2 linked regions of the Leptothrix cholodnii SP-6 genome follow. The main gene of each other region encodes a partner of the protein of the gene in region 2 in a complex. Links are inferred from orthologs where the notes say so. Each region holds a gene or a part of one and is shown on either strand. Other genes may lie near its edges.

The links. The genes of interacting proteins can lie anywhere in the genome.
Region 1: the proteins of LCHO_RS02880 (region 2) and dapF are in contact, whole or in part, in a solved structure (PDB 5YGU), measured with the Escherichia coli proteins. The link is inferred for Leptothrix cholodnii SP-6 from one-to-one orthologs.

The regions. Positions count from the first base shown.
Region 1 is NC_010524.1:130,772-134,286, reverse strand. The notes cover bases 185-3,028. They hold dapF (diaminopimelate epimerase), read right to left. Parts: upstream 2,132-3,028; coding sequence 1,238-2,131; downstream 185-1,237. Other genes in these bases: LCHO_RS00640 (LpxL/LpxP family acyltransferase), read right to left, coding at 2,186-3,028; LCHO_RS00650 (DUF484 family protein), read right to left, coding at 448-1,128; LCHO_RS00655 (tyrosine recombinase XerC), read right to left, coding at 185-451. In the rest of the region: more of LCHO_RS00655, read right to left, coding at 1-184; more of LCHO_RS00640, read right to left, coding at 3,029-3,070; LCHO_RS00635 (lysophospholipid acyltransferase family protein), read right to left, coding at 3,067-3,515. UniProt on the Escherichia coli protein: Involved in the succinylase branch of the L-lysine biosynthesis and in the biosynthesis of the pentapeptide incorporated in the peptidoglycan moiety. Catalyzes the stereoinversion of LL-2,6-diaminopimelate (L,L-DAP) to meso-diaminopimelate (meso-DAP).
Region 2 is NC_010524.1:621,208-624,632, forward strand. What follows is about bases 337-3,090. They hold LCHO_RS02880 (RNA pyrophosphohydrolase), read right to left. Parts: upstream 2,143-3,090; coding sequence 1,531-2,142; downstream 337-1,530. Other genes in these bases: LCHO_RS02875 (DMT family transporter), read left to right, coding at 551-1,525; LCHO_RS02885 (proline--tRNA ligase), read left to right, coding at 2,245-3,090. Outside these bases: LCHO_RS02870 (TRAFs-binding domain-containing protein), read left to right, coding at 1-73; more of LCHO_RS02885, read left to right, coding at 3,091-3,425. UniProt on the Escherichia coli protein: Master regulator of 5'-end-dependent mRNA decay.

The sequences.
Region 1 (3,515 bases), 490 kb from region 2 along the record:
AGCCGTACAGCAGCTCGGTCATGGCGTGGTCACGCAGGTCGAGCAGCGGGTCGGTGGCCGGGTCGTGGTGATCGGCCAGCACGACGGCCTCGTCGACCGCCAGCGCCTTCGGCAGCGGCCGGCCGGCCTTGGGCGGACGCAGGCCGTCGACCGGGTTGGCGCTGACCTGCCCCTCGCGGCCGAGCCAGCGGTAGAGCCCGCGCCAGGCCGCCAGGTGGATGGCGATGCTGCGCGGGCCCAGCCCCTGGCCGTGCAGCATCGCGGCCCAGCGCCGCACGTGCGGCGGGCGCACCTGGGTGAGCGCGAGCTGCTGCTCGGCCGCGGCGTGTTCGAGGCGCAGCAGCGCGGCGCCATACATCGTCAGCGTGCGCGGCGCGAGCCGGCGCTGCACCTGCAGGTGCTGCAGGAAGGCGATGCTGGTATCGCCGAGCGGGGCCGCCTCGGACGTCACTCGTCGCGTGGCAGCAGGCGTGCGAGAGCGGCGCTGGCGATCTCGCCCAGGCGCACCAGGAACTCGGTGCCCATCTCGGCGCTGTAGCGGGTCGGGTCGGGCGAGGCCAGCACCAGCAGGCCGAAGGCCGGGCTGCTGGCGAGGCGGCGGATCGGGATCAGGGCCAGCGACGCCACGGTCTGCGGCGCCTCGAGCCAGTGCACCGGCTCGAAGGCCGCGTTGGCGCCGCAATAGGGCGTCGACAGGCCGGCGGTGAAGCTGCGCACCTCGTCGCTGACGTCGCTGGCGAAGGCGGCGCCCGCAAAGGCCGGCGCCAGGTCCCACAGGCGCAGCGCGGCCTGCGGGATCTGGAACTGCTCCTGCAGGTCGAGCACCAGCATGTCGGGCAGGTCGCGGGCGTCTTCGACCAGCATCAGCGCGCGGGTCCACTGGTGCAGGCGGTCGGTCAGCGCGGCGTTTTCCTGGCCGTGGCGGATCATGTCCATGATGCGGCGCTCGAGCCCGCGGATGCGCTCGCGCAGCATCTCCATCTGGCGCTGCTGCAGCGAGACCGCGCGCTGGCCGTGCGGATTGGCCAGCTCGACGCTGGCCAGCAGCTGCGCGTGGCGCTCGAAGAAGCCCGGCGTGTTGGCCAGGTAGTTGGCGATGTCGCCTTCGGTGATGCCTTGAATGGTCATGTCGGCCCCTCGTCCGATGGGTCCATCGGCCGATCCCCCGGGGGGATGCGGGCCGGCTTGGGAGCGGCCCGGCGCGCGGCCCGCTCGTCGTTGGATGTGGCGCCTGCCTTCATTGAACCGAGGTGGTCGGCAGGTCGATGTCGCCGGTGAAGACGGTCTGTGCCGGACCGGTCATCAGCACCGGGTGGCCCAGGCCGGCCCAGGCGATGGTGAGCAGGCCGCCGCGGGTCTGCACGTCGACCTCGGGGTCGAGCCAGCCCAGCCGGATGCCGGCCACCACGGCGGCGCAGGCGCCGGTGCCGCAGGCGAGCGTTTCGCCGGCGCCGCGCTCGAACACGCGCAGGCGCACCTCGCGGCGCGACATCACCTGCATGAAACCGGCGTTGACGTGGCGCGGGAAGCGCGCATGGGTCTCGACGCGCGGGCCGATCTCGGCCACCGGCGCGGTGTCGACGTCGTGCACGCGCTGCACGGCGTGCGGGTTGCCCATCGACAGCACCGCCACGTCGACCGACGGCAGGCTGGCGCCGGGCAGTTGCAGCGGCCACAGCTCGAAGCCGTTGCCGTGGCCGTTGTGCGGCCGCGCACTCAGGCCGGCGGAGTCGAACGGGATCAGCGCGTGCTCGAAGATCGGCTGGTTCATGTCGACGGTGACGCGGCCGTCGGCCTCGACGTGCAGCTCGATCAGGCTGTTGACGGTCTCGACCTTGACGCGCACCTGCTGGCTCAGGCCGTTGTCGCGCACGAAGCGCGCGAAGCAGCGTGCGCCGTTGCCGCACTGCTCGACCTCGTCGCCGCTGCCGCCGTTGAAGATGCGGTACCGGAAATCGACGCCCGGGGTGGTGCTGCGCTCGACCACCAGGATCTGGTCGGCGCCGACGCCGAAGCGCCGATCGCCCAGGAACCGGTAGTCGGCTGCGCTCAGCGCCAGCGGCGCGCGGGTGGCGTCGAGCACGACGAAGTCGTTGCCCGCGCCCTGCATCTTGGTGAAGTGCAATCGCATGGGCGCGATTATCAGCCTGGGTTGGCGGTGGGGATTACCGATTGCACGCGTGTTTCAGTAGAAGCCCGGCTCACCCGGCGGGCGGGTCTTGAAGCGCTTGTGGACCCACAGGTACTGCGCCGGATTGCGGCGGATCTCGCTCTCGATCCAGCGGTTCATGCGGGCGGTGTCGGCCTCGGCGTCGGCGCTCGGGAAGTCGTTCCAGGCCGGCAGGAAACGCACCCGGTAGCCCTCGCCGCCGGGCAGCAGTTCGGCCACCACCGGCTGCACCACCATGTCGAGCGCGCGCGCCATGCGCGAAGGCGCCAGCAGCGTCGCCGCCGGCACGCCGAAGAAGGGCACGAAGGCGGCGTCACGCGCGCCGAAGTCCATGTCGGGCAGGTTGAAGAAGGCGTCGCCGCGCTTGATGGCGCGGATCAGCGGCTTGGCGCTGTCGCTGCGCGGGAAGACCTCGCCGCCACCGAAACGCAGCCGGCCGCGGCGCATCGCGGCGTCGAAGACCGGGTTGCTCTGGGTCTGGTAGATCGAGCCGACCCGGCGGGTCTGGAACAGCTGGGTCGCCGTGCCCGCGACGTCGAGCGCCAGGAAATGCGGCACCAGCCACATCACCGGCCGCGCGCTGCGTTCGGCCAGGCCGACGTCGCCCTCGACCTGGATCAGGCTGCGCAGCCGCTCGGGCGATGCGTACCAGAGCAGGCCGCGCTCGAGCAGGCTGCGGCCGAGCCAGCCGAAGTGCTCGCGGGCGATGCGCTCGCGTTCGGCCTCGCCGAGTTCGGGCAGGCACAGCGCCAGGTTGCGCAGCGCCACCTTGCGGCGCGCGCTGGCCAGGTGCCAGAACAGCCAGCCCAGGCCACGGCCGAGCGCCGCCTGCAGGCGCAGCGGCAGGCGCTGCAGCAGCTTGAGCAGGCCGAGCAGGACGTTTGCGGAGAAATCGCTCATGGGTTGCCCCCAGCCTGCGGCGCATCGCTCGCCGCCTCGGCCTGACGGGGATTCTTGTAGCGGTGGTAGCCCCACAGATACTGGCCCGGCAGGCCGAGGATCAGGCGTTCCATCGCGCGGTTGACGAGGGTGGCCGCGGCGATGGCCACCGCGTTGGGATCGGTGCTCGTGTCGACCGGCGGGGCGCCGGGCGTGCCCGGCATCGGCTCGGTCGGGGGGTCGACGCGGATCACGTAGCCGCGCGCGTCCGGCAGCCGCTCGCAGACCACCGGCAGCCAGGCTGCGCCGGTCTGCTGCACCAGCCGTGCGGCCAGCGTCATGGTGTAGGCCGGCCGGCCGAAGAACGGCGCCCACACGCCCATGCCTTCGGGCGGCACCTGGTCGGGCAGCAGGCCGATCGTGCCGCCGTTGCGCAGCGCGCGGATCATCTGCCGCACGCCCGACA
Region 2 (3,425 bases):
CCAGCCCGGCACCTACGCGGCCAACGAGGGACTGGCGATCAATACGCTGATCGCGGCGATGCACGCCCGCTGAGCGGGGTGCGCGCCGGCCTGCCCCGGCGCGCGTGGGACAATCCGCGCCGTGAAGCAAGCCAGACCGCCGCTGGTGCCGGATCCGAAAGGTGGCACTGGAGGAAGGTCCGGACTGCACAGAGCAGCGTAGGAGGTAACACCTCTCCACCGCGAGGTGCGGATCAGAGCAACAGAGACGAGCCGGTTCAGTCCGGGTGAAACGGGCAATCTCTACGCGCAGCAACACCAAATAGGCCAGCATTGAAGCGGCTCGCTGAGCTGGCGGGTAGGTGGCATCGAGCCGGGTGGGCGACCCCCGGCCCAGAGGAATGGCGGTCACGGCGGGGGGTCTTTCGGGATCGTCTGCTGCACAGAATCCGGCCTATCGGCTTGCTTCACACTTTTCATTGACACCGGCTGAACCACCGGGATCACGGGCGGCCGTGCTGTCGTCGGGGCGTGCGCCATCGCACGACGGTCGAACTACCATCGCGCCCCCATGAGCCAAGACCTGTCCCACCAAGCCACCGTGGCCAGCGGCGTTTTGCCTTCAGCAGGCCCGATCACGGCCGAGGCCACCGAGCGCGTGCGCGCCAGCCACCTCGACGGCCGAGCCGTGCTGCTGCTCCTGCTGTGCTGCGTGCTGTGGGGCCTGAACCAGGTGGCGATCAAGGCGGCGATGCCCGAGGTGCCGTCGCTCGCCCAGCTGTCGGTGCGCAGCATCGTGGCCTTCCTGCTGGTGCTGGCCTGGATGCGCATGCGTGGCGTCGGCTGGTCGCCGCGTGACGGCACCTTGTGGCCCGGCCTGTTGTGCGGCCTGCTGTTCGCGCTGGAGTTCGGCTGCGTCTTCGTCGGCCTGCAGTTCACCACCGCCGCCCGCGCGGTGGTGTTCATCAACACCTCGCCGTTCATCGTCGCGATCGTCCTGGCCGCCATGCTGCCGGCCGAACGCCTGCGGCCGCTGCAGATCGCCGGGCTGGTGCTGGCGTTCGCGTCCATCGCGCTGGCCTTCGGCGACGCCGGCAGCGGCGGCTCGTGGCTGGGCGACGCGCTGATCCTGCTGGGCGCCGTGTTGTGGGGGCTGACGACGGTGGTGATCCGGCTGTCGTCGCTGCGCAGTGCGCGCTCGGAGCTGACGCTGGCCTATCAGCTCGGCGTGGCCGCGCTGCTGTCGCCTCTGGCCGCCATGGTGGCCGGCCACACCGATGCCTTCGCGCAGTCCGGGCAGTGGAGTCTGCTGGCCTGGGGCTCGCTGTTCTATCAGGCGGTGATCGTCACCTTCGCCAGCTACCTGCTGTGGTTCTGGCTGCTGACGCGCTACGCGGCCACCAAGGTGCAGGCCTTCGTGTTCCTGTCGCCGGTGTTCGGCACGCTGTTCGCCGGTGGATTGCTGGGCGAGCCGGTCACGGCCGCCTTGCTGCTGGGACTCGGTGGCGTGGGTGTCGGCTTGAGCCTGCTGAACCGGCGCAGCTGAGCGATCTATTCGGCCTGCTTGGGCTCCGAAACGGAAGCCCCGGCATCGTGCGGGCCGGTCGGGTCGAGGTGGTCGTTGTGCTCGCTGCCCTCGTCGCGCCGGTGCGCCCGCATGCCGCTGCGCAGGTAGCGGTTGTGGTGGTTGGGCCGCGGCACGTAGCGCGCGAGTTCGGTCAACGCCATCTGATAGACGTTGCGCTTGAACTCGATCACCACTTCCAGCGGTACCCAGTAGTCGTGCCAGCGCCAGGCGTCGAACTCGGGGTGATCGGTGGCGCGCAGGTTCATGTCGGAGTCACGACCGGTGAGCTGCAGCAGGAACCAGATCTGCTTCTGGCCCTTGTAGTGGCCGCGTGCGTCGCGGCGTATGAAGTGGTCGGGTACCTCGTAACGCAGCCAGTCGCGGGTGCGCGCAATGATGCGAACGTGATCGGGGAACAAGCCCACTTCTTCGTGGAGCTCGCGAAACATCGCCTGCTCTGGCGATTCACCATGTTTGATGCCGCCCTGCGGAAACTGCCAGGAGTGCGTCCGGATGCGTTTGCCCCAGAACACCTCGCTCCGCTGGTTGAGCAGGATGATGCCGACGTTGGGCCGGAAGCCTTCACGGTCGAGCATAATCAGACCTCAATTTTCAAGTTGAAGTCATTATTGCACCGGCCCAGTGCGGCGCAACCCCGGCAATATCCTGAGCGGGGCGGTGTGCAGACCCGGACCCCCATGAAAGCCTCCCAGTTCTTCATCGCCACGCTGAAGGAAGCGCCCGCCGACGCCGAAGTCAAAAGCCATCAACTGATGATGCGCGCGGGAATGATCAAACGGCTCGGTGCCGGTATCTACAACTACATGCCGATGGGCCTGCGGGTGATCCGCAAGGTCGAGGCCATCATCCGCGAGGAGATGAACCGCGCCGGCGCCGTCGAGCTGCTGATGCCGGTGGTGCAGCCGGCCGAGCTCTGGCAGGAAACCGGCCGCTTCGACAAGATGGGCCCCGAGCTGCTGCGCGTCAAGGATCGCCACGACCGCGACTTCATCATCCAGCCGACCAGCGAAGAGGTCGTCACCGACATCGCCCGCCAGGAGCTGCGCAGCTACAAGCAGCTGCCGAAGAATTTCTATCACATCCAGACCAAGTTCCGCGACGAGCGCCGGCCGCGCTTCGGCATCATGCGCGGGCGCGAGTTCACGATGAAGGACGCGTATTCCTTCGACCGTGACGCCGCCAGCGCAGCCAGGAGCTACGACGCGATGTTTGCGGCCTACAAGCGCATCTTCGACCGCTTCGGCCTGCAGTACCGCGCCGTGGCGGCCGACACCGGCGCGATCGGCGGCGACCTGTCGCACGAGTTCCAGGTCATCGCCGACACCGGTGAGGACGCGATCGTCTACTGCCCGACCAGCGACTACGCCGCCAACATCGAGCTGGCCGAAGCCGTGTCGCTGATCGCCGAGCGCGGCGCGGCCACCGAGTCGATGGCCAAGACGCCCACGCCGGGCAAGAGCACCTGTGCCGACGTGGCCCAGCTGCTGAACCTGCCGCTGGCGCGCACGGTCAAGTCGCTGGTGCTCGCCACCGACGAACTCAACGAAGCCGGTGACGTCGCCAAGACCACCGTCTGGCTGCTGCTGGTGCGTGGCGACCACGACATGAACGAGGTCAAGGTCGGCAAGGTCGACGGCCTGAAAGCCGGCTTCCGCTTTGCGACCGTGGCCGAGATCGAGTCGCACTTCGGCTGCAAGCCGGGTTACCTGGGCCCGATCGGCCTGAAGAAGCCGGTCAAGGTGATCGCCGACCGCACGGTGGCGCAGATGGCCGATTTCATCTGCGGCGCCAACGAGATCGACTTCCACCTCACCGGCATCAACTGGGGCCGCGACCTGCCCGAGCCCGACGCGGTGGC